Regions from separate parts of the Arthrobacter sp. 05T45 genome, predicted to be linked through region 3. Evidence: riboswitches for the same ligand, from Rfam matches in the RefSeq annotation. Region 3 holds a riboswitch; each other region holds the start of a gene.
The links. Region 3 has a riboswitch for S-adenosylmethionine ahead of AC1DGD_RS17395 (methionine ABC transporter ATP-binding protein). Riboswitches for the same ligand answer to the same signal wherever they lie in the genome.
Positions count from the first base shown of each region.

Region 1: another riboswitch for S-adenosylmethionine. It lies ahead of AC1DGD_RS10120 (aminotransferase class V-fold PLP-dependent enzyme); the one in region 3 lies ahead of AC1DGD_RS17395 (methionine ABC transporter ATP-binding protein).
Region 2: another riboswitch for S-adenosylmethionine. It lies ahead of AC1DGD_RS08350 (bifunctional o-acetylhomoserine/o-acetylserine sulfhydrylase); the one in region 3 lies ahead of AC1DGD_RS17395 (methionine ABC transporter ATP-binding protein).

Region 1 is NZ_JBFTKI010000007.1:133,030-143,124, forward strand. Features, by position in the region: gene AC1DGD_RS10080 (DUF6325 family protein) at 1-52, opposite strand, end outside; gene AC1DGD_RS10085 (hypothetical protein) at 353-487, opposite strand; gene AC1DGD_RS10090 (hypothetical protein) at 535-906, opposite strand; gene AC1DGD_RS10095 (fluoride efflux transporter FluC) at 994-1,362, opposite strand; gene AC1DGD_RS10100 (fluoride efflux transporter FluC) at 1,362-1,811, opposite strand; gene AC1DGD_RS10105 (metal-dependent transcriptional regulator) at 1,812-2,525, opposite strand; gene AC1DGD_RS10110 (Nramp family divalent metal transporter) at 2,542-3,828, opposite strand; gene AC1DGD_RS10115 (class I SAM-dependent methyltransferase) at 3,996-4,790, opposite strand; gene AC1DGD_RS10120 (aminotransferase class V-fold PLP-dependent enzyme) at 4,871-6,310, opposite strand; SAM riboswitch class IV at 6,345-6,458, opposite strand; gene hisN (histidinol-phosphatase) at 6,536-7,366, opposite strand; gene rsgA (ribosome small subunit-dependent GTPase A) at 7,443-8,558, opposite strand; gene aroA (3-phosphoshikimate 1-carboxyvinyltransferase) at 8,542-9,948, opposite strand; gene AC1DGD_RS10140 (DoxX family protein) at 9,956-10,095, opposite strand, start outside.
Region 2 is NZ_JBFTKI010000005.1:192,326-202,420, forward strand. Features, by position in the region: gene AC1DGD_RS08325 (CoA-acylating methylmalonate-semialdehyde dehydrogenase) at 1-365, opposite strand, end outside; gene mmsB (3-hydroxyisobutyrate dehydrogenase) at 434-1,336, opposite strand; gene AC1DGD_RS08335 (LysR family transcriptional regulator) at 1,538-2,437, shown strand; gene AC1DGD_RS08340 (MFS transporter) at 2,577-3,959, opposite strand; gene metX (homoserine O-acetyltransferase MetX) at 4,126-5,265, opposite strand; SAM riboswitch class IV at 5,277-5,392, opposite strand; gene AC1DGD_RS08350 (bifunctional o-acetylhomoserine/o-acetylserine sulfhydrylase) at 5,576-6,892, opposite strand; SAM riboswitch class IV at 6,954-7,069, opposite strand; gene AC1DGD_RS08355 (VOC family protein) at 7,239-7,877, shown strand; gene AC1DGD_RS08360 (CPBP family intramembrane glutamic endopeptidase) at 8,052-8,819, opposite strand; gene AC1DGD_RS08365 (histidine phosphatase family protein) at 8,920-9,600, shown strand; gene AC1DGD_RS08370 (amidohydrolase family protein) at 9,664-10,095, opposite strand, start outside.
Region 3 is NZ_JBFTKI010000022.1:26,105-36,199, forward strand. Features, by position in the region: gene AC1DGD_RS17375 (O-acetylhomoserine aminocarboxypropyltransferase/cysteine synthase family protein) at 1-1,198, opposite strand, end outside; gene sfnG (dimethylsulfone monooxygenase SfnG) at 1,198-2,406, opposite strand; gene acs (acetate--CoA ligase) at 2,417-4,642, opposite strand; gene AC1DGD_RS17390 (CoA-binding protein) at 4,950-5,375, shown strand; SAM riboswitch class I at 5,473-5,563, shown strand; gene AC1DGD_RS17395 (methionine ABC transporter ATP-binding protein) at 5,703-6,512, shown strand; gene AC1DGD_RS17400 (methionine ABC transporter permease) at 6,505-7,170, shown strand; gene AC1DGD_RS17405 (LLM class flavin-dependent oxidoreductase) at 7,217-8,659, shown strand; gene AC1DGD_RS17410 (MetQ/NlpA family ABC transporter substrate-binding protein) at 8,692-9,561, shown strand; gene AC1DGD_RS17415 (acyl-CoA dehydrogenase family protein) at 9,589-10,095, shown strand, end outside.

The DNA.
Region 1 (10,095 bases), on a different contig from region 3:
GGAGTACGAAGTCGACCGGCCCGTGGGCCTCAGTCTCCGGTGTGGTTGTCACTGGTATTCCTCCGGTCTGTGTCGAGCACGCTGTCTGGCGCACTGGTCTTAGTGTGGGCGGTCCCCGCCGGGCCGTCACCACCCGCGTCGAATGATTCCGATGGGCCCCGCGCCGCTCAACGGTTGGAACTGCGTCGCGGACATGCCCCGGAATAGGACCTCTCGGTCGGATCCCAAGACCACTCAACCGCCAACGTGAGATTGTCACATCATCCATTTCGGGTGAGCCACCAGCCCGACGGGACGTGTCAGGGCACCACGACAAGAGGCCGGAAGCAACGGCTTCCGGCCTCTCGATTATTCAGCGCTTCTTGATGTGTGCCACTGGGTCGGTGTGGGCATCAACGATGTGTTTCGCCTTTTTCTCTGCCCGTTTTTCCTTGATGGTTTTAACCGACTTCTTCGACACGCTCTGGTGCGGCGTCTTGTCAGGCATGGTGCTCTCCCTCACGGCAGGGGCCAGGGGTAGCCCCGTCTTTTAAGCTACGCCTCGGGAACGGCGGCGTCCACGATCCCTGCGAAACGGCTGCCGACGCCGTCGTACACACTGCGCACGAGCCCGGGCCCGAGCACCGGGATCTCGCGTGCCTCGTGGTGCGCGCAGCAGACGTAAGTGAACTCCGGCCACCATTTTTTGGGCCGGGCCGCTTCGGAGAATCCGCAGACGGCACAGGTGAGCTGGACCCAGACGGGCCGCTTGCCGGTGCGGTTTGCCTTGGACTGGACCAGCCACGCCGGCGGGTTGTCCAGCAGCTCGCCCAGCTCGGCCTCGGACAGCCGGGGCGGGATGCCGTGACGGTGCGCCATTTCCAGGGGAATGTCGAGGGTCTGGGCTGCTTCACGTCGGGTAACCATCCTTCAACGATACGGGAACGACGGCGGCCCGAAGCCACCAGGGCGCCCCGGTGTTACCCTCGACACACCGGCGGCGGGCTAAGGTTTTCAGCCCGCGAGGGCAAGCCCAAGCGCGGCGGCCGCGAGCCCCACGAGAAGGTTCGCGCCGATGTTGAGCGCCGCCGCCCGGTACCGCTCTTCGCTGACCAGGCGGACCGTCGCGGTGGTCCATGAGCTGAAGGTGGTCAGGCCGCCGGCGAGACCGGTTGCGATCGCGGCGTGCCAGTCGGTGCCCAGCTCCAGGTGGCCGGTCAGGCCGACGGACCAACCGATGATGAAGGATCCGGCGACGTTGACCGTGAACGTCGCCCAGGGCCAGTGCGGTCGGGAGCCCTGATGGTGCGCAAACCAGGAGTCGACGGCGAACCGCAGGAGTGCTCCCGCCACCCCGCACGCCCCGACCAGGAGCGCGGTCATCATTGGGCACCGCCGCGGAGGTCTGCAATCGCCTTGCCGGTTTTCCAGCCGGCCGCCGCCGCCCCGAGGCCCAGGACCAGCGAGAGCCCGAGGTAGGCCAGCCACGTGGCATGGAAGCCGCCGCGGATCTGCTGGTCAATGGCAATCACCAGCGCCGAAAAGGTGGTGAAGGAACCCAGGAGGCCGGGGCCGATGCCGGCCCGCAGCCAGAAAGCCGTCTGCGGCCGCGCGATCCAGAGGGTGGTCAGGGTGGCCAGAACGAAACTCCCGGAGACATTGATCGCCAACGTGGTCCACGGCACCCCGCCGGCGCTTTCGGGAAAAATCAGGCCGGCGCCGAAACGCAGCTCGGTTCCGATCAGCCCGCCGACGGCGACGGCGGACCAGGCCTTCCACCCCGGCACGCCGGGGCGCGGCACGGCCCGGCGCTCGTCCAGCGCACCCTTCACTCAGCTCTCCGTGACGCTGCAGCCGGCGTGCCCAGCATCGCTGTGGACCCAGAGGGCCGAGGCGACCTCGTCGGCGAAATCGAATTCGCGCGGTGCCGCGGCGGAACCGATCCGCACTACCATGGGGCCACCGAAGGGACGCCGGCCCACCACCTCCACTTCGGCGTCGAGGTCGATGTCCTCTGCGGCGAGATAGCGCAGGAGCTCCGGGTTCTCGTCGCTGATCCGGGTGATCCGGCCGGTGTGGCCGTCGTCGAGTTCGCTCAGGCGGTGGGCGGCGGGCATCAGCACCGAGCCGTCGGCTGCCGGAATGGGATCGCCGTGCGGGTCCCGGGTGGGGTTCCCCAGCTTGGCCGCCATGCGTTCAATAAAGGTGTCCGAGACGGCGTGTTCCAGGAGTTCGGCTTCGTCATGGACCTCGTCCCAGCGGTACCCCAGCTCGCGGACGAGGAAAGTCTCGATCAGCCGGTGCCGCCGGACCATGGACAGGGCGAGCCGGACTCCATCGCTGGTGAGCGTGACGGCGCTGTAGGGCTTGTGGTCCACGAGGCCCTGGTCCTTGAGCTTGCGGACCATTTCCGAAACCGAGGAGTTGGCGACGCCCAGGCGCTGCGCCAGCTGCGTGGAGGTGATGGGCTTGCGCTGCCACTCGGTGAACGAATAGATGACCTTGACGTAGTCCTCGATCGAGGAGGAGGGCGTACTGGTCTTCACAGACCTAAGCCTACCGTCAGCTGCTTCCGGAGAAAGTGAGCCACAGCAGCACCAGGTTGAGAGCCACTACGAGCACCACGCTGATGATGGCGGCGACTCGGAGGGCCGGGCCGTCGGCGAACCGGCCCATCAGGGCTTTGTTGCTGGTCAGCACCACCAGCGGGACCAGGACAAAGGGAATCCCGAAGCTGAGGACCACCTGGCTCAGGACGAGCGCCCAGGTGGGGTCGAAGCCCACCGCCAGCAGCACGACGGCGGGGATGAGGGTCACGACGCGCCGGGCCATGACGGGGATCCGGATCTTGAGCAGGCCCTGCATGATGGTGCCGCCGGCATAGCAGCCCACCGAGGTCGATGCCAGGCCTGAGGCGAGCAGCCCGACCGCGAAGATCACGCCGACGATCGGGCCGAGGTTGGCGGTGATGGCGGCGTGCGCGCCCTCGATCGTGTCCGTGCCTTCTTCGCCGCCGAGGGTGGAGGCGGCCAGGAGCAGCATGCCGATGTTGACCAGTCCGGCGATCGCGAGGGCGGCCACGACGTCGAACCGGGTGGCCCGGACCAGGCGCGCGATGGCCGCCGGGGGAACATGCAGGTGTTCGTCCGGCCGGTGCCGGTCCCGGGACAGGGCCGAGTGGACGTAGATGGCGTGCGGCATGACGGTGGCCCCGAGCATGCTGGCGGCCAACAGTACGGTGTCCGGTCCCTGGAAGCCGGGCATGAGCCCGGCCAGGGCGGCTCCCGGATCGGGCGGGCTGATGAACAGCCCGGCCAGGAAGCCGACTGTGATGATGCCGAGCAGGAACATGATGATGAATTCGAACGGCCGCTGTTTCTGCCGGGCCTGGACCGCGAGCAGGAGCATTGACACGGCGCCGACAATCAGGGCGCCAAGGGGGAGGGGCAGGCCGAAAAGCAGGTACAGGGCAATTGCGCCGCCCACCACCTCCGCGAGATCGGTGGCGGCGGCGACAACTTCGGCCTGCACCCAGAAGGCGCGGCGCCAGAACGGCTTGAGCCGTTCACCAAGGATCTCCGGAAGGCTCTTGCCCGTGACGATCCCGAGCTTGGCGGACTGGTACTGGACGAGCACGGCCATGACGTTGGCGGCCACGAGGACCCACACCAGCAGGTAGCCGTACTGCGCTCCGGCGGTCAGGTTGGCGGCCACGTTTCCGGGGTCCACGTAGGCGATCGACGCCACGAAGGCCGGTCCCAACAGGCCGATCAGCGCCCTCCGGGCACCCGGGTGTTTGTAAGTGGGGGCGTCCTGCGCCGGTTGCCCGTGTCCCGTTAGCTCCAGCACTGCCAGCTCCTGTGATTGGCGCGTCGGCGTTGACGCGATGATCGGCGCCGGCCGGAAAACAGCCGGTGTCAAAGTTTCGTGTGCCTATAAGAAATTATTAGGCATACCGAAACAATAAGCCCGGCGGGCGCTGCGTGCAATCCGGGGGAATCCGGGGTGAGCGTGCATCAGGCCCGGAAGGCCCGCCACGTCTGGGTCACGTATGGCAGCCGGAGCACCTCGCCTGGGGTGTGCCCCAGATGCTCGTGCAGGTACCAGGCGAGGTTGGCTGTGACCTTGGCCCGGGTGGAGTCCGATGCCGCGAGATAGTAGCTGCGGGACTTGGCCAACTCCTGGATGTCCTCCGCCGTGACGGAATCCTCCCAGCGCGTCAGGTGGCTCTCCAGTCCGGTGAACTCGGGGCCCACGGCCGGACGGAAGTTTGGCTTGTGGACGTCCCCTGCATGCATGATCCGGGAGAGCCGGTGCACCCAGGGCACGCTGGTGTCCAGCTGGTTCCAGATCAGGCCCAGCACGCCGTGCGGCCGCAGGATCCGGGCAATCTCGGTGCTGGCCAGGCCGGGGTCGCACCAGTGCCACGCCTGGGCGACCGTGACCAGGTCAAAGGACTCCGGCTCGAGACCGGTGTCCTCGGCGCTGCCCTCGATGGCGGTGACGTCCGGCAGGGTCCGGCGCAACTGCTCAAGCATGTCGGCAGAGGGGTCCACGGCCACCGTGGCCAGTCCGCGTACTGCCAAAAGGGAGGTGAACTTCCCGGTGCCAGCGCCAATGTCCGCGGCGTCCCTGGCTCCCGCCGGGACCAGCCAGTCGGCTGACTCCTGCGGATAGCCGGGGCGGACGCGCTCGTAGTGCTCCCCGCCGTCCTGGAAGCTTTGTCCGAGTTCCTGGCGCCGCTCGCTGTGCAGCTTCGGTCCGCTGTGGAGCCTAGCTCCGCTGTGCAGCCTGGGGCCGGCGCTTGCCACGTGCGATCTCCTTCGGGAAGGTCCTGCTGGTTTCAGATACCTTTCGAATTTACCGCACCCGCGCCGGGCCCCGATCCTGCCTAGTCGAGGGTGCAGGGCGCAGCGCCGGCGGTGCCCGGGGTGTTCGGCGCCCAGTGGGGATAGCTGCGGGTATCGTTGGCCGGCACCCAGCGGCCCGCGTCCACCACGTAATCCCAGCCGAGTCCGTTCTGCCGCAGCTGCTGCAGGCCGGCCAGCAGGCGTTCGGCGTCCTCCAGCCGTGAGCCGAGGCCGAAGCTGGCCCGCAGGGAGCCGGCGGGCAGGCCGAGCCGCTTGAGCAGCGGGTGGGCGCAGAAGCGGCCGTCGCGCAGGCCAATGCCGTGTTCGGCCGACAGGTAGGCGGCCACCAGTCCGGCGTCGTAGCCTTCCACGGAAAAGTTCACGACGCCGATCGTGCCGGTGTCCGGCTGATCGCCTCCAGTGGAAGAAGCGAAGGAAGAATCGGAAGCCGAATCGGCAAAGATCCGGTGCACGGTTACTCCCTCGATGCCCTGGAGGCCCTCGACGAGGAAGGACCGGATGGCGTCCTCGTGGGCCTGCCACTGCTCCGGGTCCAGGGCCGCAATGACCTGGGTGGCACGGGCGAGGGCCGCCGCGCCGAGGACGTTCGGCGAGCCGCCCTCGTGCCGGGCAGGTCCCGTGGTCCAGCTGACGGAGTCGAGCCGGGCATCGCGAACCGCGCCGCCGCCGGCCAGGTGCGGGGTGCCGGCGTCGAGCCAGTCCGTCCGCCCCACCAGCACGCCGGCGCCGAACGGGGCGTACAGCTTGTGTCCCGAGAAGGCGAGGTAATCGACGTCGTCCGCGGCGATATTGATCCGCCGGTGCGGGGCGAGCTGGGCGGCGTCGACAACGATCCTGGCGCCGTATTCGTGCGCCAGTGCGGCCAGGGTCCGGATCGGGAGGATCTCCCCGGTGACGTTGGAGGCGCCGGTGACGGCCAGCAGGCCGACGCCGCCGCGGGCGAGTTCGTCGCGCAGCCGGTCCACGGTGGCCGCGAGGGTGGCGGCGGCCACGACGCTGCGGTGCGGGACATTCTGCCAGGGCAGGAGGTTGGCGTGGTGTTCGATGTCGAGGTAGAGGACCTCGCCCGCGGGCCGCCCGTCGCGCAGCGGCAGGCAGCCGGCCAGCAGGTTCAGGGAATCGGTGGTGTTGCGCGTGAAGATCACGGAATCGCCGGGCCGGCCGCCCACGAAGTCCCGCACGATGTCCCGGGCGTTCTCGTAGACGGAGGTGCTGATCTGTGATGCGTAGCCGGCGCCGCGGTGCACGCTTGCGTAGTACGGCAGGATTTCGTTCAGGTAGGCCGAGACCACGGACAGGGCCGGTGCGGAGGCGCCGTAGTCGAGGTTGGCGTAGCGCGCGTGGCCGCCGGTGATCAGCGGGGCCTGGATTTCGGCCCCGGTGACGGCTGCCAGGGGGCGGGCCGCGAGGGCAAGCCGTGCATGGAATTCAGGGGCAACGGGGAAAATGGCAGTTGTCATGGGACCTCACTCGAACAGGACCCCACACCGTGGGAATCCGCGCTTGCCGGGTCCGTTCCGGACCGGCCAGGTCGTCACCCGGGGCACCCCACCGCGACTGGAGGGTTGCCGGCCAGCAAACCGGGGTTTAGCGCTGGCACTCGTGACCTGCATCGAGCGTAGGACATCGGCGCAGCCGGGGAAAAGGCGGCCGCCGATTGTGAAGCGGATTATTACGGGCGCGGATCAGTTGTTCGGGTGGGCCTGGAAGAGGTCGTCGAGTCCGGGGTTGAGCCGCTTGAGGACTTCCGAGTGCAGGATCGAATTGGTGGCCAGGGCGTTGCCGCCGAAGGGGCCGTCCTCGCCTTCGAGTGAGGTGAAGCGGCCGCCGGCCTCGGTCACGATCGGCACCAGGGCGGCCATGTCGTAGAGGTTCAGCTCGGGTTCGCAGGCGATGTCCACGGCGCCCTCGGCCACGAGGCAGTACGACCAGAAGTCACCGTAGGCGCGGGTCCGCCACACTTCCTCGGTCAGGCCCAGGAACTCGTCCAGGTTCCCGCGTTCCTTCCAGCCGCCAAGGCTGGAGTAGGACAGCGAGGCGTCCTCGAGATTGGAGACGTTGGATACCTTCAACCGTGTGGCGGCGGCGAGCGAGCGGCCCGTGTAGGCGCCTGCACCCTTGGCGGCCCACCAGCGCTTGCCCAGTGCCGGCGCGCTGACGACGCCGACCACCGGCTCGCCTTCATCGACGAGGGCGATCAGGGTGGCCCAGACCGGGACGCCGCGGACAAAGTTCTTCGTGCCGTCGATCGGGTCGATGATCCACCGGCGGGAACCGTGGCCCGAGCTGCCGAACTCTTCGCCCAGGACCGCGTCACGCGGACGTGACCGGGAGAGCTGGCCGCGGATGGCCTCTTCCGCGGATTTGTCGGCATCGGTGACGGGTGTGAGGTCGGGCTTCGTCTCGATCCGAAGGTCGAGCGCCTTGAAGCGGCTCATGGTCTGGGAATCGACCGAATCTGCCAGTACATGGGCAAGGCGCAGGTCATCGTTGTAGCTCGAAGCGGGTTGGCTCATGGTTCCAAACTACCGTCAAACCGGGCCGCTGGGCGGGAGGCCGCGGCTCGGCGCCGCCGCCCCGTTGCCGGTCCGGCTAGGAGACGGTGCCCAGTTCCTTGGTTTCCTGCGCTTCCATCCGCGGGTCCGTGCCCAGCAGCCGGCGCAGGGACGCGAGCCTGGCCGGTCCCGAGGGCCCCGCGTGCCCGGCCGCAACCCACTTGTCGACGCCGCAGTTGACGGCGGTGGAGTCATGCTTGCAGCCGCGTTCGCAATCATCGGTGCCCGGTTCCAGGTCCGGGAAGGAACGCAGGATCCGGTCCGGGTCCACGTGGGCCAGGCCGAAGGACCGGATGCCGGGGGTGTCGATGATCCAGCTGCCGGCCGGGGCATCGTTGACTTTGAGCGCCAGTGCCGAGGAGGACGTGTGGCGGCCGCGGCCGGTTACCGCGTTCACGCCTCCCGTGGCCCGCTCGGCCCCGGTCAGGGCGTTGACCATGGTGGACTTGCCGACGCCGGAATGGCCCAGCATCACGGTGACCTTGCCGTCGAGGTAGTCGCGCAGCTGGGACACCGCGTCCTTGTCGAGCCGGGCGGAGAGCCCGTCGTCGGAGCGGGCGTCGATGCCGGAAGCGGCGGAGTCTGCGGTCTTGGAGATGATGACGGGGAAGTCGAGGTGCTGGTAGTTGGACAGCAGCTCGGCGGGATCCTTGACGTCGGCCTTGGTGACGAGCAGCAGCGGCTCAATGCCGGCGTCGTATGCGGCCACCAGCGCGCGGTCGATGAAACCGGTCCGCGGCTCGGGGTTGGCAGCGGCGACCACCACCACCAGCTGGTCGGCGTTGGCCACGACGGCACGTTCGATCGGGTCCGTGTCGTCGGCGCTGCGGCGCAGCAGCGTCTTGCGGTCCTGGATCCTGACCAGCCGCGCCAGGGTGTCGGGCTCGCCGGTGACATCCCCGACCAGGGAGACGAAGTCGCCGGCAACCACCGGGTTGCGGCGCAGTTCCCGGGCCCGGGCCGCGATGATCTTGCGTTCGTCCGCGGTCCCCTCGCCGACGACGGCGGTGTAGCGGCCGCGGTCAACGGTGATGATGCGTCCGGTGACGGCGTCGTCGTAGCTGGGCCGGTCCTTGGTGCGGGGCCGTGTGCCCTTCTTGTTCGGCCGGATCCGGACGTCGGACTCGTCCCAGGAATCAGTGCTGCGTGCCACCGGCGGTGTCCTCATCTGCGGCGGGTCCCTGGGCCAGCATCGCTTCCCAGAGTTGCGGGAAATCGGGCATGGTTTTGGCCGTGGCTGCGATGTCCTCGACTTCCACGCCGGGTACGGCAAGGCCGAGGATGGCGCCGGCGGTTGCCATGCGGTGGTCCGCGTAGCTGTGCACCACACCGCCGTGCAGCGCGGCCGGGCGGATGATGAGGCCGTCGGGGGTTTCTTCGGCGTCGCCGCCGAGGCGGTTGATTTCGGCGACGAGGGCGGCGAGCCGGTCCGTTTCATGGCCGCGGAGGTGGGCGATGCCGCCCAGCCGTGAGGGGCCGGTGGCGAGGGCGCACAGCGCGGCAACGGTGGGGGCGAGTTCGCTGGTTTCGTCGAAGTCGCCGCCCTTGATCTCCGGGCCTCCGCTGACGGTCAGGGTGCCGCCGTCAACCGTCACCGTGGCGCCCATAGCGGTCAGGATTCCGCGCCAGAGATCACCCACCTGGGTGGTTTCCGCAGGCCAGTTCGGGATCCGCACGGTGCCGCCGGTGGCCAGGGCCGCCGCGAGGAAGGGTCCGGCGTTCGAGAGGTCCTGCTCGATCCGGACGTCGAAGGCGCGGATCGGGCCGGGGGAGACAACCCAGTGGTTCGGCACCGAGTCGTCGACCGCCACGCCCACGCCGCGCAGCACGGCCACGGTCATGTTGATGTGGTCCAGGCTCGGCACGGGCTTGCCGACGTGCTCCAGGTGGAGTCCCTCGGTGAAGCGCGCCCCGGCCAGCAGCAGGGCGGAAACGAACTGGGACGAAGCGCTGGCATCGATGACCAGGTGGCCGCCGCGCACCTCGCCCGAGCCGAGCACCGTGAACGGCAACGACGACGCCGGACCGCCGTCGGGTGCGGTGACTGCCACACCCAGGCCGGCGAGGGCCTCGATAATGGTGCCCATGGGGCGTTTGCGGGCGTGCGGGTCGCCGTCGAAACGGGACTCACCGCGGCGCAGCGCGGCCACCGGCGGCACAAAGCGCATGACCGTGCCGGCCAGGCCGCAGTCGATCGCCGTGTCAGCCGCCGCGGTGTCCATGCTGATCGGGACGATTTCCAGGTCGGGGCCGAAGGCGCCGTCGCCGGGCACTTCCGTGACGGTGGCCCCCAACTGCCGCAGGCCCTCAACCATCAGCGCGGAATCCCGGGAGTGCAGGGGAGCCCGCAGCCGGGAAGGTCCGTCCGCGAGGGCCGCGAGCACGAGGTACCGGTTGGTCAGGGACTTGGATCCGGGAACGGTGACAGTGGCATCGACCGGCCGGGCGGCGAAGGGGGCGGGCCAGTGCGGGCCGGCGTCGGCTGCATGGGCGCCGGCAGGGTGGGACGGGGCAGCGGCAGAAGAGGGGGTGGTGCCAGTCATTACCGTCTTAGGCCCCGGCAGAGTGGTCTACGGCCTTGCGGACGACTTTGTCGGCCTTCTTCAGCTGCTTGTTGGTGGTCTTGCGGGCATCGGCGGCGAGGTGTCCGGCGCTCTTCTTGGCATCGGCGGCCAGGTGCCCGGCGCGCC
Region 2 (10,095 bases), on a different contig from region 3:
CGTTCGCCTTTGAGCATGTGGGAGAGCCCGGTGGCGAATTCGATGTTCTCCAGGCCGCGGGTGATTTCACCTTCCGCATCCGAGAGGACCTTGCCGTGCTCGCTGGTGAGCAGGGCCGCGAGTTCGGGCCGGCGCTGCATGAGCAGTTCACGGACCTTGAAGAAGATGGCGGTGCGCCTGGCCAGGCTCGTGGCGCGCCAGCCGGGCAGGGCGGCGCGGGCGGCCTCGATGGCCTCCTCGACGCGGGCGGCGGAGGCCAGGGCGACCTCTTTCTCCTGCTCGCCGGTGGCCGGGTTGAACACGGGGCCGAAGCGCTCGGCGTCGGAGATCAGGGCGCCGTTGATGAAGTGCGGGATGCGTTCCATGGGTGGGTCTCTTTCGTGAGGGGCAGGGCCGTGAAGGGCAGGGCCGTGAAGGGCAGGGCCGTGGGGGGCTAGTTGGCGGACTCGAGGGTGCCGTCGACGAGCTTGACGATCATCGAGCAGTCCTGGCCGGACTGGCCGGAGTCGATGAGGCGCTGGAAAAGCTGCTGGACGTGCTCGCCGAGTTCCAGCGGGGTGCCGGTGTCCCGCGCGGCGCTGATGGCCAGGCCGATGTCCTTGTTGGCCAGTTCGGTGGTGAATGTCGGGGCGAAGTCGTTGTTGGACGCGGCGGTCGGCACGACGCCGGCCACGGGGTACCAGGTGCGCAGCGCCCAGCTGTCGCCGGAGGAGACCGACGCGATGTCCCAGAAGACCTGCTTGTCCAAGCCGAGCCGCTCGGCCAGGACCGCGCCCTCGGCGGTGGAGGCGAGGTTGATGAAGAGCATGAGGTTGTTGCAGATCTTCGCGGCCTGGCCGGTGGTGGCGCCGCCGGTGGGGATGATGTTCGCGGCCATGGGGCGGATGTATTCGGTGGCGTCGGCGACGGCGCCGGCCTCGCCGCCGATCATGAACGTCAGCGTGGCGGCCTTCGCGCCGCTCATGCCGCCGGAGACGGGTGCGTCGACGAAGCGGAAGCCGGCGGCAGCGGCGGCGTCGTGCAGGGCCTGCGCGGAGGCGATGTCAATGGTGGAGGAATCCACCAGGAGGGTCCGGGTGTCCGCGTGGGCAAGGACGCCGTCCTGGCCGAGGTACACGGCGCGGGCGTGCTCACCTTTGGGGAGCATGGTGAAGACGACGTCGGCGCCGGCGACGGCCTCGGCGATGCTGCCGGCGGCCTTGACTCCCCCGGCCTCGGCGGCGGCAACGGCTGCGCTGTTGAGGTCGAAGCCACGGACTTCGTGTCCGGCGTTTGAGAGGTTGACGGACATGGATCCGCCCATGTTTCCGAGTCCGATCCAGGCGATGACTGCCATGGCTTAAGCTCCTTTGCTTGATGTGCTGCCGGGCGCCTCGACGCGCTCCGGCGTGAAAGCCGAAACTCCGGCGCCCCGGTGTCCACCATCACACCCTGTTAGAGTGCAATCAAGGTAAAAAATCACAGATGCCATGTGCACAGATGCACAATCATGGCTCTGGCTCCGCCACACTCGCTGCAGAGGGGGACAATAGTGGACTTGCGCCGGCTTCCGAGCCCCGACGACCTGCTGATCCTGCTGACCGTGGCACGCCTGGGCCGGTTCAACGCCGTGGCCGAGACGCTCGGCACCACCCACACCACCATTTCCCGCCGCGTCCTGGCCCTCGACAAACAGCTCGGCGGCCGGACGCTCGAACGCAACCCGCACGGCTGGGAGCTGACCGAGCTCGGCAGCCAGGCGGTCGCGGCGGCGGAAGCTATCGAGGGCACTCTCAGTGCCCTCTCCAGCAGCATTGCCCGCTCCGGCGACGTGGTCTCCGGCCTGGTCCGGATCAGCACCCCGGACGGCTTCGGCGCCGAATTCCTGGCCCCGGCCCTCGTCCGGCTGCAGCGGGCGAATCCGCTGCTCAACGTCGAACTGCTCAGCGCCACCCGCAAGGTGAGCCAAAACCGCTCCGGTGTGGACCTGGAAGTGGTGGTGGGCAACATGGACACCACCACCGCCCGCGCGATCTTCCTGAGCAACTATTTCCTCAGGCTGTACGCCAGTCCCGGCTATGCGCAGGAGCACGGGCTTCCGGCAACGCTCGACGACGTCCGGCAACACGGCTTTGTCTCCTACGTGGAATCGGCGCTCCAGGTCGCCGAGCTGGGCCACCGTTCAACGCAGCTGCCGGTGCCGCGGTCCAGCTTCCAGGCCACAAGCGTCTTCGCCCAGCTGGAGGCCGTCCGGCGGGGCGCCGGGATAGGCCTGCTCCCCAATTTCCTCGTGGCGGGCCGGCCGGATTTTCTGCCCGTCCTGCCGGACGACTTCCAGCGCCAGCTGCCCATCTGGGCTGTGGCCCGGCCCGAGGCGCTGCGTTCGGCCCCGGTCCGTGCCGTGCTGGAGGCGATTCGCGGCGAAATCCGGGAGCGGCAGGATGTGCTGTCCGCCTGAGGCGCCAGCGCAGCCGAACTGGTGCCTGCGGCGTTAGCCTGCGGCGTTAGCCTGCCGCGTTAACGCAGACTGCCCGGATCCGCGCGGTGCGCGGATCCGGGCAGTCTGCCCCCACCGGGTTTGGTGAGGCCGGTGAGGATTACCGCTTGCTGGCGGCGAGGAGGTCGGCGGTGCCACGGGCGTCAGCGGCGTCGACGTCGCGGAGCGAAATGCCGCGGGTTTCCTTCAGGAAGAACACCGCAACCAAAGTGACCACACAGGCGCCGAGGAGGTAGATGGCGACCGGGACCGAGGACTTGTACTGGCTCAGGAGCGCGACGGCGATGATCGGAGCCAGCGAACCGGCCACAATCGAGGTGACCTGGTAGCCCAGCGAGACACCGGAGTAGCGCATCCGGGTCGGGAACATTTCGGCCATGAGCGCCGGCTGGCCGGCGTACATCAGGGAGTGGAACAGCAGGCCGATGGTGATCGCAGCGAGGATGATGAAGTCGTTCTTGGTATCCATCATCGGGAAGGCGAAGAAGCCCCACGTGCCGCCGAGGATGGCGCCGGCCATGTAGACGGGCTTGCGGCCGACGTTGTCCGAGAGCCTGCCGACCATCGGAATCACGGCGAAGTGGACGAGGTGCGCCACGAGCAGCAGCAGCAGGATCCGCGAGGTGTCCGTCTGGACGACGACCTTCAGGTACGTGATCGAGAACGTGACCACGAGGTAGTAGAGGATGTTCTCGGCGAAGCGCAGGCCCATCGCGGTGAAGACGCCGCGCGGGTAGCGGCGGAATACTTCGGCCACGCCGTAGCCCTTGTTCTCAACCTCGACTTCCTTTTGCGCCTCCAGGAAGATGGGGGCGTCCTGGACCTTGGTGCGGATGTAGTAGCCGACCAGCACGATCACGGCGGAGAGCCAGAAGGCGACGCGCCAGCCCCAGCTGAGGAAGTCGGCGGAGGACAGCACGGAGGACAGTGTGAACAGCACGGCGGTGGCGAGCAGGTTGCCGAGCGGAACGGCAGACTGGGGCCAGCTGGCCCAGAACCCGCGGGACTTGCTGGGGCTGTGCTCGGCGACGAGGAGGACGGCGCCGCCCCATTCGCCGCCGACGGCGAAGCCCTGGGCGAAGCGCAGGAAGACCAGCAGTGCCGGGGCCCAGTAGCCGATCTGCGCGAAGGTGGGCAGGCAGCCCATCAGGAAGGTGGAAACGCCCACCAGGAGGATGCTGACCTGGAGCAGCTGCTTGCGGCCGAACTTGTCGCCGAAGTGGCCAAAGACGATGCCGCCGATCGGGCGGGCGACGAATCCGACGGCGTAGGTCAGGAACGCGGCGATAATGCCGTCGAGTTCCGTGCCCGAATTGGGGAAGAACGTCTTGCCGAAGACCAGCGTGGCGGCGGAGGCGTAGAGGAAGAATTCATACCACTCCACCACCGTGCCGGCCATGGAGGCCGTTACTACCTTCTTCAGTCCGGACGTTTTGACGTCCGGCTCGTCTGCGCGCGTTGTCGCGGCGTTTTCCGTGCTCATGTGAACTCCTTCGGTGTCGCCTTCGACACCCTGCGGACCATTGGACTGAGGACGCCCGTGATGTAGGGCACATGGCGTCATTCCCCATGAGTATGGACGCTCCCGCCCCGAGCCTCAACGGCCATTAGTGCAGAGCGCATCTGCAAAAATGCACAAGCGGGCCGGCCTAGTGGCCGAAGAAGGTCTCCCGGAGCTGCCCGCTGAGCTGGCCGATTTCGGTCAGGAAGCCGTCGTGGCCGATCGGCGCTTCAATGATGTGCAGTTCCGGGCCGCCCGGCAGGGCCTCTGCCAGTTGACGGGACTGGGCCGGGAAATACAGGCGGTCCGAGTCCACGGCCGCCACCAGGAATTCGGCGGTGGCCGGGGCCAGTGCCTCCCCGAGGCTTCCGCGCCCCCGGCACACATCGTGGCTCATGAGGGCTTCGGTGATCGCGATGTAGCTGTTCGCGTCGAAACGCCGGGCCAGTTTGCTGCCCTGGTGGTCCAGGTAGCTTTCCACCTGGTAGCGCCCGCGTCCGGCCAGCGATCCGGCTTCCAGGGGCGTCTCGGACTCCTGGGCGTTGCGGCCAAACCGGCCGTCCAGTTCGGCCGCTGAGCGGTAGGTGATGTGCGCGATGCGCCGGGCGAGGGCGAGCCCTGCTTCGGGTTCCGGGCCGCCGTAGTAGTCCCCGCCCTTGAAGTGGGGGTCCTGGCGGATGGCCAGCGTCTGGGCCTGCGCGAAGGCAATCTGTTCGGCGGTGCTGCTGGCGCCGACGGAAATCACGGCGCAGCGCCGGACCCGGCCGGGAAACGTGACGGCCCATTCAAGGGCGCGCGCGCCGCCGAGCGAGCCGCCCAGCACCGCGTACCAGCTGCCGATGCCCAGGGCATCGGCCAGCCGCGCCTCGGCGGCGGCGGTGTCCCGCAGGGTGACCAGCGGGAACCGGGATCCCCAGGGGCGCCCGTCGGGGGCCGGGGTGGAAGGTCCGGTGGATCCGTAGCAGCCGCCCAGGATGTTGATCGAAACGACGAAATACTTGTCCGTGTCCACGGGAGCCCCGGGTCCGGCGAGCTGTTCCCACCAGCCGGGCTCCCCGCTCTCGCCGCGGGTCACGTGTGTATCGCCGGTCAGGGCGTGTTCAATGAGCACGGCGTTGGAGGCGTCCGCGTTCAGGGTCCCCCAGGTCTCGTAGGCGAGCACCACATCCGGCAACGGAGTCCCGGATTCGAGCTGCAGATCACCGATCCTGACGAACTGGACGGTCCCGTCAGGGGTCCGGGATGGTTTGGTTTCGGGAACACCCGTGCGGGTGACGGCAATCGTCATGTGAGGACCTATCTTCGCGCTTGCCCGCCGTCAGCTGACCGGCAGGCCAGGTCTTCACCCGGGGCACCCCGCCGCAAAAGGAGGGTTGCCGGCCAGCAAGCCGGGGCTGTCGCTGGCACTCATGACCTGGTACGAGTCTACGAAACGGGGTGCGGAAATGACGAAGATTATGACTTCCATGTGACAGCCGGACCCGTCAGCACCGCAGACTCCCCACCTTTGACAGCCGTGACTGGCGGGTCGCCCCGGAGTGCCGGCGATTCCCGGTGTCATGCCCGTAAAGGTGGGGAAATTCGGCGTGGGCTTCGGCCTAGGCGGACTTGGCCGCGCGGAATCCGGCGTCGAGGTCCGCGAGGATGTCGTCAATGTGCTCCAGTCCCACCGAAAGCCGCACCAGTCCGGGGTTCACCCCGGCGATCACCTGCTGTTCGGGCGAGAGCTGGCTGTGGGTGGTCGACGCCGGATGGATCACCAGCGACCGGACATCGCCGATGTTCGCGACGTGCGAGTGCAGTTCGAGGGCATCGACGAACCGCTTGCCGGCCTCCGCTCCCCCGGCAATGTTGAACGCCACGACGGCGCCGGTCCCCTTGGGCCCGTACTTGCGGCCGCGCTCGTACCAGGGGCTGGACGGCAGCCCGGCGTAGGCGACCGATTCGACGTCGTCCCGCCCCTCCAGCCAGTGCGCCACCTTCGTGGCGTTGGCCACGTGGCGCTCGACGCGCAGGCTCAGCGTTTCGATGCCCTGGGCGATGAGGAAGGCGTTGAACGGGGACACCGCGGAGCCGAGGTCGCGCAGGAGCTGGACCCGGGCCTTGAGGATGTAGGAGAGGTTCGCGCCCAGCGCGCCGTCGGCTCCGAGGTCGCGGGCGTAGACCAGGCCGTTGTAGGTGGGGTCCGGGGTGTTGAAGCCGGGGAACCGCTCCGGGTCCTTCCCGAAGTCGAAGTTGCCGGAGTCCACGATCACGCCGGCGATCGCGGCGCCGTGCCCGCCGAGGTACTTGGTGGCGGAATGGACCACGATGTCCGCGCCCCACTCGATCGGCCGGATCAGGTAGGGGGTGGAGAGCGTGTTGTCGACAACCAGCGGCACGCCGGCCTCGTGCGCCACCCGGGAGACGCCCTCGATGTCCAGGACGTCCTGGCGGGGGTTGGAGACCACTTCGCCGAAGAACAGCTTGGTGTTGGGCTGGACGGCGTCCCGCCACTGGTCCAGGTTGTCCGGGTCCGCCACGAAGGTCACGGAGATGCCGAACTTCTTCAGCGTGTGCGCGAGCAGGTTGTAGGTTCCGCCATAGAGGCTGGGGCTGGCCACCACATGGTCCCCGGCCTCGGCGATATTGAGGATGGCGAACGTCTCGGCGGCCTGGCCGGAGCTGAGCAGCAGCGCCGCGAGACCGCCTTCCAGGCTGGCGACGCGCTGTTCGACGGCGTCCTGGGTCGGGTTGCCGATCCGGGTGTAGATGGGCGCGAGCTCGGCGAGCGCAAAGCGGTTCGCGGCGCTTTCGGCGCTGGGGAACACGAACGACGTCGTCTGGTAGATGGGCAGGGAACGCGCGCCGGTGGCGCTGTCCGGCTCCTGGCCGGCGTGGATCTGGCGGGTTTCAAAGGACCAGGCGTTGGACATTGGTGCTCCTCGAGTCACTGGGCACAGCACCGGCCTGGGCTTTCGGCCCGAACCGGAACAGGCGCCGCGCTTGCCCTCCGGCGGGCGCCGGACGGCCAGGTCTTCACCCGGGGCACCCCACCGCGATACGAGGGTTGCCGGCCAGCAAGCCGGGGCTGTGCGCTGGCACTCATGACCTGACTTCAGTGTAGGAATGGCGGCGGAGCCCTGGATAGCTTTGTGACGAAGATGAAGACGGCCGCCGTGACGGAGCATCCGGGGCGCCGCGTTCCGCGCCCCAGGACGTCCCATGACGGTTAGGGGAGCCTAAGCTGAGAGGTCCATCACAAAGTGCCAAGATGATGGCATGCGCATGGATCACGTCTCTTACGCCTGTGAACACGATGGCTTGGCAGCCACCACTGAACGTATTGCGTCTGCCCTCGGCGTTGAAGCCGTGAAGGGTGGAGTGCACCCCCGTTTCGGGACACGCAACATGATTATCCCGCTCGCGGGACACAAGTACCTGGAAGTCGTGGAGGTCCTGAACCACCCGGCCTCCGACAAGGCCCCGTTCGGCCAGGCCGTCCGGGCACGCTCCGAGGCCGGCGGCGGCTGGATGGGCTGGTGCGTCGAGGTTGACGACCTGGCCCCGTTCGAGGAGCGGCTCGGCCGCGCCGCCGTCAACGGCAACCGGAAGTTTCCCGATGGCCGCGAACTGGTCTGGAAGCAGATCGGCATCCTGGGGCTCATCGCCGACCCCCAGGTGCCGTACATGCTCAAGTGGGAGGGCGACCCGGAGTTGCACCCGTCCAACGCCTACGCGAGCGATGTCAAGATGTCCGCACTGACCATTGCCGGTTCGGCCGAGCGCGTCACGGAGTGGCTGGGCGAACCGGTTGAAAAGCCGCTGGAAGACGTGGCCGTGAACTGGATCGCGCCGCACGGTACTCCCGGCATCCTCTCTGTCACCTTCGAGACCGCCTCCGGAGCGGTCACGATCTAACGCTCCACCCGCCCCACGCTTCGGCCGCCATCTCTTAGGTGCCAACGATGTCACCTAGGAGACGGCGGCCGAGATCATTTAAGGCCTGCTCCTAAAAGCAACGCGGGGCCACTTCGCGCCCGTCCGGGGGCTCCGGATGGGCCCGAAGGGACCCCGCCTTGCTTTGCGAGGAACTCAGCCCAGGCCCACGGCCTTGCCGAACAGGCTGAACCCCACGAACGCCACGGTGTCCAGGATGGCGTGGGCGATCACCAGCGGCATCACCCGTTTGGTCCGCGTGTAGACCAGCGCGAAGACGACGCCCATCACCGCGTTGCCGATGAACGGCCCGAACCCCTGGTACAGGTGATAGCTGCCGCGGAGCAGGGCGCTGGCGGCGATGGCCGCCGGCACGCTCCAGCCCAGTTTCCCGAGCCGGTCCAGCAGGTACGCCACCACAATCACTTCCTCGACCACCGCGTGCCGGATCGCGGACAGGACCAGCACCGGCACGGTCCACCAGTACGCGTCCAGGGCGCTGGGGATGATCGCCGTCGTGATCCCCAGCGCCCGGCCGGCGGCGTAGAGCCCCAGGGACGGAATGCCGATGAGCGCGGCGAGTCCGAGACCCTGCAGGAGGTCCTTGCCGGGCCGGGCGAAGTCGAAGCCGATCCTTCGGAACGCCGAGGTTCCGCGCTCACCGGCCGGCCAGTGCTCGGTGAGGAAGTAGATCACCAGGGCCACCGGGACCAGGGCGAAGATGATGTCCAGCAACTGGTAGGTGAGGTCGAAGTATTCGCGTGCGCTCTGTGAGCGGTTCAGGGTGGATGTCCCCTGGGCCAGCGGCGCCGTGGTCATCTTGTCCAGCAACTGCACCAGGGAGTAGATCGCGGACTGCCCCAGCGACAACCCCAGGACAATCAACACTTCGAACCGCAGCCGACGGCGGGAGGGAACCAACATGGTTCTATCTTGCCTGCACTTGCCGATAGTTTGCTGGTGCCCGCATGGTGCCGGCCGCGCCGGCACCCCCGGCTTTTTGGGAGCCCTATGCTTGGGGATTATGAGTGCGCCCCGGAAAATCATCATGATCCGGCACGGCCAGTCTGCCGCCAATGCCGACACCTCGATCTACAACCGTGTTCCGGACTACCGGATCCCGTTGACCGCGCTGGGCCTGGAGCAGGCCACCGCGGCCGGGGAGGAGGTCCGGCGCCAGCTGGACGGCCGCCCGGTGTGCGTCTACGTCTCCCCTTACCTGCGCGCCTACCAGACCCTCGAGGCGCTGAATCTCGGCCCGCTCGTGGAGCGGGTGATCGAGGAACCGCGCCTGCGCGAACAGGACTGGGCCAACTTTCAGATCGCCGGCGACATCGAGGACCAGAAGGAGCTCCGCAACGCCTACGGGCACTTCTTCTACCGCTTCCGCGAGGGCGAGTCCGGTTCCGATGTGTATGACAGGATTTCTTCCTTCATGGAAACCCTGCACCGGCACTGGTCCCGGCCCGGCTATGCCCCGAACGCGCTGTTTGTGACGCACGGATTGACCATGCGGCTGTTCTGCATGCGCTGGTTCCACTGGTCGGTGGAATATTTCGAGTCCCTGAATAACCCCGAGAACGCCGAGGTCCGCACCCTGCTGCGCACCTCGCACGGCAAGTACGAGCTCGACAAGCCCTTCACGCAGTGGGAGAAGAGGCGCGTGGACGAGACCGTCCTCGACGCACCGCCCATGATGTTCTAGGGCGGCCCGTCCGGGGCCGGAGCCAGCCGGGTCAGCGGACCGGCTCGCTAACGGACCGGCTGGCTAACGGACCGGCTGCGCTACACCGGCGCGCCACACCGCGTGCGTCAGGGGGATGCCTGGCCGGTAGGCCAGATGCGTGGCGGAAGGTGCGTTGAGCAGGTGCAGGTCCGCGCGGTGCCCGACGGCGATCGAGCCCACCGCGCGTTCGCCGTCGGCGTCGTTCCCAGACTCCCGCCCCAGGGCCAGCGCGCCGCCGTAGGTCGCGGCGCGCACCGCCTCGTGGACGCTGAGCCGCATCTGCAGCACGGCGGTGGTGACGCAGAACGCCATGGAGCTGGTGTAGGACGTGCCGGGGTTGCAGTTGGAGGCCAGCGCCAGCTGCACACCGGCGTCGAGCAGTTCACGGCCGGGGGCCAGCGGCTGCCGGGTGGAGAGATCGCAGGCCGGCAGGCACGTGGCGACCGTGCCGCGCTGCCCGGATCCGGGCGTGCC
Region 3 (10,095 bases):
CGGGGACACCTGCCGCCTCGAGCTGTTCGGGGCTCAGTTGCTGGTGGGTGGTGGACCCGGGGTGGATGACCAGGGTCCGGGAGTCGCCCACATTGGCCAGGTGTGAGGCCAGCTGCAGGGACTCGATGAACTTCTGCCCCGCGGCCCGGCCGCCCTTGACGCCGAACGAGAACACCGAGCCCGGACCCAGCGGCAGGTACTTCTGCGCCCGCTCGAAGTGCGGGTGCGAGGGCAGGCCGGAGAAGTTCACGTAGGCCACGCGCTCGTCCGCTTCCAGCCATTCGGCCACGGCCTGGGCGTTCTTCAGGTGCTCGTCGAGGCGCTGGGGGAGCGTCTCCACGCCCTGCAGCAGCTGGAACGCCGACTGTGGGGACAGTGCGGGTCCGATGTCGCGCAGCTGTTCGCAGCGCAGCTTGGTGAGGAACCCGTACTCGCCGAAGTTCCCCCACCAGGAGACGTTGCCGTAGGAGGCCACGGGCTCGGTCATGGTCGGGAAGTTGCCGTTGCCCCAGTCGAAGCGGCCGCTTTCGACGATCACGCCGCCGAGGGTGGTGCCGTGGCCGCCGAGGAATTTGGTGGCGGAGTGGATCACGATGTCCGCCCCGTGCTCGATCGGCCGCACGAGGTAGGGCGTGCTCAGGGTGGCGTCGACGACGAGCGGGACGCCGGCGTCGTGCGCCACCTTGGCGAGGGCCGCAAGGTCCTGGACCTCCGAGGACGGGTTGGCCACCACCTCCACGAAGATCGCCTTCGTGTTTTCCCGGACTGCGGCGGCGTAGTCCGCCGGGTCGGTGCCGGCGACGAATGTGGTGTCCACGCCGAAGCGGCGCAGCGTGACGTCCAGCTGGGTCACCGTGCCGCCGTAGAGCTGGGAGGCGGCCACGATGTGGTCCCCGGCCTGGGTCAGCGCGGCAAAGGTGATGAACTCCGCCGCCATGCCCGACGACGTCGCCACGGCGCCGATTCCGCCCTCCAGGGAGGCGATGCGCTCCTCGAACGCGGCCACGGTGGGGTTGCCGATCCGGGAATAGATGTTGCCGTATTTCTGCAGCGCGAAGAGGTTCGCGGCGTCCTGGGTGTCCTTGAACACGAAGGAGGTGGTCTGGTAGATCGGCACGGCGCGGGCGCCGTGCTCGGCGTCGGGGGTGCCGCCGGCGTGCAGCGCGCGGGTGCGGAATCCGAACTTGCGGTCAGCCATTACGCGTTCACCAGCTTGCTGGTAGTGCCGGCGTTTGCCGCCGGGGTCCGGGACAGGTCCAGTTCGGTGCCGTTCTTGCGGGCGAGGTCGGCCTCGAGTTCGCGGACGATCGGCAGGATGTCCTGGCCGAACGCGGCGACTTCCTCCTGGAAGTGGAGGTAGCCGGTCAGGAACAGGTTCACGCCGATCTTCTTGTACTCCACGATCCGCTCGGCGATCTGTTCCGGGGTGCCGATCAGCTGGGTCTTGAAGCCGTCGTTGTACTGGACCAGGTCCTCGAAGCTCGAGTCGGCCCACATGCCCTTGCCGTCCTTGGTGGCCGCCCCGGCTTCCTGGACGGCGGCGCGGAACCCCTCGACGGCGGGCTTGTGCGCCTTCTCGACGATCTCGCGGAGCGTGTCGCGGGCTTCCTTCTCGGAATCCCGGGCGATCACGAAGCCGTTGAGGCCGAACTTGGGGGAGGGGAGGGCACCTTCCGTGCCGCGACCGGCGGCACCTGACGCCGCCACGACGCCGGCGATGTTCTCCTTGAACCCGTCGAGGTCCTTGCCGTTGGAGAAGTACCAGTCAGCCACCCGGCCGGCGGTGGCCTGCGCGGCCGTGGAGTTGCCGCCGAAGAAGATCTCCGGGTGCGCCCGGCCCGGCACGTCCACCGGTGCCGGGTTCAGGGTGAAGTCGGTGATGTTGTAGTACTTGCCGGACTGGCTGTAGTCCTGCTCGGTCCAGAGCCCGCGGAGGACCTTGATGAATTCCTCGGTGCGGACGTAGCGCTCGTCGTGTTCGAGCCATTCGAGGCCGAAGTTGGTGAATTCGTCCTTGAGCCAGCCGGAGACGATGTTCACGGCGGCGCGGCCGTTGGAGATGTGGTCCGCGGTGATGATGTACTTCGCCAGCACGCCGGGGTGCCACATGCCCGGATGGACGGCGGAGATCACCTTGAGGCGCTCGGTGGCGGCCAGCAGCGCCAGGCTGAACGAGGTGGCCTCGTGCTGTTTGTCCGCGCCGTAGGAGGCGGCGTACCGGGTCTGGGTCAGGGCGTATTCGAAGCCGGAGTTCTCCGCGATCCTGGCCAGCTTCTTGTTGTATTCGAAGTCCCAGCCGGTGCGCTGTTCGATGGTGGATACCACCAGGCCGCCGGAGACGTTGGGGACCCAGTAGGCGAACTTGAGCGGTTCGGAAAGACGGGCGACGTTGCTGATCTCAGTCATGGGTGTTCCTTTACTTCCGGGTGGGGCTTGCTGGTGCCAGGATTTCCGCGGCGCGGTCGCGCAGCACATCCTGGATGCCCGCGATGGATGGTTCGTTCTGCAGCGAGGTGGTGTCGCCGAGCGTTGTGCCTTCGAACAGCTGGGTCAGCAGCCGGCGCATGATCTTGCCGCTGCGGGTTTTCGGCACGTCGGGAACGACGACGACGTCCCGCGGCTTGGCGATCGGCCCGATCTGCTTCGCGACGTGCGCCTTCAGCACACCCTGGATGTCGGGGGTGGCCGCCGAATCCTTCAGCACCACGAACGCGACGATCGCGTGGCCGGTCTTTGGGTCCGCGACCGGGCAGACGCCGGCCTCCACCACGTCCGGGTGGGTGACGAGCGCCGATTCGACCTCGATGGTGGAGAGCAGGTGTCCGGAGACGTTGAGGGTGTCATCCACCCGCCCGAGGATCCAGATGTCGCCGTCGTCGTCATACTTGGCGCCGTCACCGGCGAGGAACCAGCCCTGCTCGGCGTATTGGCGCCAGTACGAATCGAAGTAGCGGCGCGGGTTGCCCCAGACCGTCCGGGCGATCGCCGGGCCGGGGGAGTCCACCACGATGAAACCCTGGACGCCGGGCGGCACCGTGTTGCCGGCGTCGTCCACGATGCGCGTGCTGACGCCGGGCAGCGGGCGGGCCGCGCAGCCGGGCTTGAACGCGGCGTCCGTCGGTGCCGGGGAGAGGATGGTGGCGCCGGTTTCGGACTGCCACCACGTGTCCACCACGGGGGCGGTGCCGGCGCCGATGTTGGTCCGGAACCAGCGCCAGGCCTCGGGGTTGATGGCCTCGCCTACCGTGCCGAGAAGACGGATAGAGGAGAGGTCGTACGTGTCCGGGACGCCGTCCGGGAACCAGCCCATGAGGGAGCGGACCAGGGTGGGCGCGGTGTAATACTGCGTGACCGCGTAGCGTTCGATGATCTCAAAGTGCCGGCCCGGGTGCGGGGTGTTGGGCGTGCCCTCGAAGATGACCTGCGTGGCGCCGTTGGAGAGCGGGCCGTAGAGCTCATAGGTGTGCGCGGTGACCCAGGCGAGGTCGGCCGTGCACCAGTGCACGTCCTTCTCCCGCAGCGCGGGGTCGGGGTTGCTGAACAGGTGCTCGAAGCTCCATGACGCCTGTGTGAGGTAGCCGCCGGAGGTGTGGACCAGGCCCTTGGGCTTGCCGGTGGTGCCGGAGGTGTACATGATGAACAGCGGCGTCTCGGCGTCGAACGCCTCGGCTTCGTGAGTCTCGGAGGCGGTGCCGACGGCGTCGTGCCACCACACATCGCGGCCGGCGGTCATCGGGACGGTGTCCAGCTCGTCCGCGGGAGTGGTCCGGTTGACCACCAGGACGTGTTCGATGGCGTTGTCGCCGGAGACGGCGGCGTCCGCGTTGTCCTTGACCGGCACGGCGGTGCCGCGGCGGAACTGGCCGTCGGTGGTGACCAGGAGCTTGGCGCCGGTGTCCTCCACCCGGAACTTCAGGGCCTCGGCAGAGAATCCGCCGAAGACCAGGGAATGGATGGCACCGATCCGGGCCACTGCGAGGGTGATGATCACGGTTTCGGGGATGACGGGGAGGTAGATGACCACCCGGTCGCCCTTGGTGATGCCGAGATCCAGGAGGGCATTGGCGGCTTTGGAGACCTCGCGCTGGAGTCCGGCGTAGGTGACGGCACGGCGGTCGCCGGGCTCGCCCTCAAAGTGCAGGGCCACCTTGTCTCCGCGCCCCGCCGCTACGTGGCGGTCGACGCAGTTGTAGGCGACATTGAGCCTGCCCCCTTCGAACCAGGTGATCTGCGGTCCGGTGCCGGCCTCGACGTCGGCCGGGACCCGGCGGTGCGCGGTGTGCCAGGGCTTGGTTTGCTCCGTCGCGCCGCCGGGCAGGTCCGCCCAGTCGAGGCGGAGAGCCTGGGTTTCCCAGAACGCAACCGTCTCTGCCTGGACAGTTCCCGCGGTCGCGGCGCCGCTGTGCCGGGGAAGGTGGTTTCCGGAGGTGGTGCTGCGGTGACGCGCCGGCCCATCGGCGGGGACGCCGTGCACTGCGCCGTCCGTGGACTCGTTCAGGGACCATCCCGAAGAGCCGCGAGAGGAGCCGGCCGCGTCACGCAGCCCTGCTTCGTTCGCCGTCGCGTCCGAAGTGGTTTGGGGGAATGCCTCGGACGCAGGCCGGGCAAAGGTGGGCAGGGCGGAAGAATTCTCAGGGGTCATTGCTGCACTCCATCGGTCCTGGCAGTAGCACCCTTGGTTGCTCCGGCTCCCTCGAATTTCACCGAAGGAGGGCGGAGCGGTGGCGTGGGAATGGTCGTCCCACGTCACCGGGGGGTTGCTGCGGCGTCATCGATCCAGGTCTCTCGGCCGCTCGGGATGGTCACTACCTACTAGAACTTCAGATGCACGATTCCACAAAATCGGCGTCCGGGAGCGCCGTAATATTCGTTCACCCGGCGTGGGTCCGACCCAAATCATTCATTTATTCGACAATTGCCCGGAAAGGTCGCAGGAGTAAGGTTGATGCATGGCCCATGTTAACGATCCGGCAGTCATTGACCGCCTCATGCGAACCAAAGGCACGTGGGCGGTGGTCGGCCTCACCACCAACGAATGGCGCTCGGCGTATGAGGTCTCCCTCTATGTCCGGGACCGGATGGGCATGACCATCATTCCGGTCAACCTTCCGGGCGACGACGTCCACGGCGAGAAGGGGTACCGTTCCCTGACTGACATCCCGGCGGAGAAGCACCCGATCGACGTCGTGGACTGCTTCGTCAACTCCCACAGGGTGGGCGCAGTCATAGACGAGGCCATCGCAGTAGGCGCCAAGGCCGTCTGGCTGCAGCTGGGCGTCTTCGACGACGCCGCGACGGACCGGGCCAAGGCCGCCGGGCTGGACGTCGTCGTGAACGCGTGCCCCGCCCGCGAAGGCTGGCGCGTGGGCATCTAACGGCCCGGGAATGACGATCAACAGATCGGGAAGAGTCGGTTACAAAATGTGACCGGCTTTTTCTGTATCCGGCCTCCTGCCGTGTGAGATGGACTCGTAACCATCCCGAGCGGCTGAGAGATCTGGCTCCGTGACGCCGCAGCAACCCCCTCCTTTGAGGACGGTGCTACCGCCAGGACCGATGGAGAACCACTGTGTTCTGAGGCTCCCCGGCTTCGCTCAGCGCTGCCCGGAAGCCAGGACCCAGGGCTTTCCTCGGGCGAGCCCGGAGGAAATCATGAACACGCAGACAGCGGCAGCGCCGCGGCCCCGAGCAGGTGGGGGCCTGTGATCGAGATCCAGAACGTCAGCACGTCATTCGCTTCGGCCGCGGGACCTTTCACGGCCGTCGATGACGTGAGCCTGCACATCAGGCGGGGCACCATCCAGGGCATCATCGGGTTCTCCGGCGCCGGCAAATCCACGCTGCTGCGCAACATCAACCTCCTCGAGCGCCCGACGTCGGGCCGCGTCCTGGTGGACGGCATGGACCTGGTGACCCTGTCCGACGCCGAGCTCCGGACCAAGCGGCATGACATCGGCATGATTTTCCAGCACTTCAATCTCCTCAACAACCTCACAGCCCAGGAAAATGTGGAGCTGTCCCTGAAGTTCGCCGGCGTCGGGAAGGCGGAACGCCGGCGGCGGGCCGCCGAAACCCTGGAAATCGTGGACCTCGCCGACAAAGCGGGAACGTATCCGGCCAAACTCTCCGGGGGCCAGAAACAGCGGGTGGCGATCGCCCGCGCCCTTGCCACCGGGCCCAAAGTGCTGCTCTGCGACGAGCCGACGTCGGCCGTGGATCCCCGGACGACGTCATCGGTCCTGCAATACCTGGCCGACGTCAACGCCGAATTCGGCATCACAATCGTGGTGGTCACCCACGAGATGAATGTCATCAAGGCCATCGCGGACAACGTCGCGGTCATGGAAGAAGGCCGGGTGGTGGAGCAGTTCGACCTCGCCGAACTCCAGCGCCCCGGTTTCCACCCGGCGACGTCGATCGGCCGCTACCTGGTCTCCGATGAGATCCAGCTGGACCGCTCCGGGAGGGGCACCCACACCACAGCCGCGTCGGAGGGCCTGATCAATGTTTGACCGCATCCTGGAAGTCCTGCCCGAAATCGGCGTCGCCATGGGACAGACCCTCACCATGCTGCTGGTGGCCATCCCGCTGGCGGTGCTGCTCGGGACACCGCTGGGTGTCCTGCTCTACACCATCGGTCCCAACGGGCTCAAGCACAGGCCAAAGCTGCACCGGGTCCTGGACGGGCTGGTCAACCTGCTCCGCTCGTTCCCGTTCCTGATCCTGCTGATCGCGATCATTCCCGTGACCAGGTTCATTGTCGGCACGACCATCGGCACGGCCGCCGTCATTGTCCCGCTGACCCTCAACGCCATTCCGTATTTCGCCCGCTTCGTGGAACAGAACCTGAGCCAGCTCGGCGGCGGAGTGGTCGAAGCGGCACGGTCCATGGGCGCCAGCCGGTCCCAGATCGTCCGGGACGTCCTGATTGTGGAGGCGAAGCCAGGACTCGTCAGCTCCATCACCATCATGACCGTCAGCTTCATCTCCTACTCGGCGATGGCCGGACTGGTGGGCGGCGGCGGAATCGGCGACTTCGCCATCCGGTACGGCTATTACCGCTACGAAACGCCGCTCATGATCACCGCCATTGTCCTGATGATCCTGCTGGTCACCATCGTTCAGCTGGGCGGATCCTATGTTGCCCGCCGCCTGGACAAGCGCCTCTGAGCGCCGGCAGCACCCTCGTCCCACCTCCCACAGCGGAAAGCACCCCATGACTTCAACACCCAGTACCCGTTTCGACGGACCCCGCCCGCGCCTGCTGATCAGCGCCTTCGTGATGAACACGTCCAGCCACATCATGGGCGGCCAGTGGCGGCGCCCGGAAGCCCAGCAGCACCGGTTCAACGAACTCCAGCTCTGGATCGACCTGGCCCGCCAGCTCGAAGGCGCCAAGTTTGACGCGATCTTCTTCGCCGACGTCGTCGGTCTCTACGGCGACTACGACGGCGGGTGGGCATCGCTGCTGAAAAAGGGCCTGCAGGTGCCGTCCAACGACCCCCTCATCCTGCTGTCCGCGCTCGCCACGGGAACGCGGGAGATCGGGCTGGCCGCGACGTCGTCGGTGATTCAAAGCCATCCGTTCCAGTTCGCCCGGCAAATGTCCACGCTGGACCACATCAGCGGCGGCCGCGTGGCCTGGAACATCGTCACCAGCGTGCTGGAAAACGCGCACCGGAACTTCAACGCCACCGAGCTGACCAAGCATGACGAACGCTACGACTGGGCGGACGAATACGTCGAGGCCGCCTACAAATTGTGGGAAGGGTCCTGGGAAGACGACGCGCTGCTCCGGGACAAGGCGACCGGGGTCCACGCGGACCCGGAGAAAGTCAGCAAGATCTACCACCGCGGGCCCCGGTACTCGATCGACGGACCCCACCTCGCGGCCCCTTCGCCGCAACGCACCCCGGTGCTTTTCCAGGCCGGGAGCTCCGGCCGCGGCCAGCAGTTCTGCGCCGCCAACGCCGAGGCCACCTTCACCCTCGCGCCGAGCACCGAGGTGGCCGCGAAGTACACCGCGGCCGTCCGGGAACAGGCCGTTGCCGCCGGCCGCCATCCGGATGACGTGAAGTTCCTCCAGGGCATGCACTTCGTGGTGGGCGGCACCGAAGCCGAGGCGAACCGCAAAGCCGACGAGCTCGAGGACAGCCTGGACATTGAGGCCCTGCTGGCCCACGTGGGCGGCGGGTTCGGCGTCGACCTCGGCGGCCTGCCGCTGGACACCCCGCTCGGGGACCTTGAAACGGAAGGCAGCCAGGGACATCTCACGGCTATCCGCGCCTCCGTCCGCGGCGGCAACCCCACCCTCCGCGACATTGCGCTCTACCGCAGCCGGGCCAACCGGGTGGTGGGAACGCCGGACCAGATTGCCGACCGTCTCGAGCAGTGGCAGGACGCCGGAATCGACGGCATCAACATCATCAACCAGACCATCCCCGGCTCCTACACCGACTTCATCGACGGTGTGCTGCCGGAACTGCGCAGCCGCGGCCTCGCCCAGACCGGCTACGCGCCGGGAACCCTGCGCGAGAAGCTCTTCGGCGCCGGGCCGCGGCTCAACGGACGCCATCCCGCGGCGGCCTTCCGGGGAGCCTTCACCGATTTCTCCGCGGCGGCCGAAAACCAGCGCGTCAGCGTTACCGCCCAGTCATAGCCCAGCGCGAACCACCACAAAGGACCAAGACCATGCAGCGTAGAAATTTCCTCAAATATGCCCTCGCCGGCGCCGGTGCTGTCTCCGCCGCAGCACTGACCGGCTGCGGCCTCACCAACCCCGGCGGTGCCGGCGCCAGCGGCGGCAAGACGATCAAGATTATCGTCACCGAGTCCGCCCCGTACCAGGAACCGACCAAGCTGGCCCAGAAGCTGCTCGCGGCCCAGGGCTGGACCCTGGAGCCCACGTACGTCACGGACATCATCCAGCCCAACCTGGCCGTGGCCAACGGCGAATTCGACGCCAACTTCTTCCAGCACAACGCCTACCTGAAGCAGTTCAACCAGGACAAGGGCCTGGAGAACGTGGGACTGTTCTACGTCTACAGCGCCCCGGGCGGCATCTGGTCTGACAAGTACAAGTCCCTGAACGAGCTCCCGGACGGCGCCAAGATCGGCATTCCCGTGGACCCGGCGAACAACGGCCGTGCCCTGTTCATGCTGCGCGACGCCGGCCTGCTGGAACTGTCTGACGCCACCGTGATCCACACCTCGCAAAAGAACATCACAGCCAACCCGAAGAAGCTGCAGTTCGTGGAAGTGGACCAGCAGTCCCTCGCCAAGACCCTTTCCGATGTCGACGCCGGCTTCCTGGTCGCCCGGATGGCCGCGGATGCCGCGCACAGCAAGGACGACGCGCTGGCCTTCGAAACGGATGCGGACCAGGTCCCGTTCCGGATCGTGGTTGCCGGGCGGAAGGATTTTGCCGGGTCGGAGAAGGCCGCGGCCCTCAAGGCCGCCTTCCAGTCCCCGGAGGTCAAGGCCTGGTTTGCCAGCTACCAGAAGGGCATCCTGCCCACCCCCTGGGACCAGGATCCCGCCGCCGACGCCGCTAAGCTCTAGCCCGGCCACCAGCAACCAAGGGAACGCATGTCCTACGCACCAGAGACCACAGCCCCCGCAGCACCATCGGTCGCAGCCGCCTACATCGAGGCGCCGTCGGCCGAAGCCGCCTACGAGAGGCTGGCGCAGCGTTTCCGGCCCGTGTTTGCCCGGATCGCGGAGGGCGCGCTGGCCCGCGAGCAGGACAGGGTCCTGCCCTTCGAACAGGTCCGCTGGCTGAACGAGGAAGGCTTCGGCCGGCTGCGGGTGCCCACGGAACACGGGGGCGACGGCATCGGCTTTGAGCCCTTCTTCCGGCTGCTCATCGAACTCGCCGAGGCGGATTCCTCCGTGGCCCACCTCTACCGCTCGCACTTCGCGTTCGTGGAAACCGTCGGTCTGGAATCCGCGGACTTCCGGAACCGCTGGTACCCGAAAGTGGTGGCCGGCGAGATCTTTGGAAACGCCGCCACGGAGAAATCCGGCAATGTCCTCGGCACCACCGGAACCAAGCTGACCCGCCACGGCGGGGACTGGCTCTTGAACGGCAGGAAG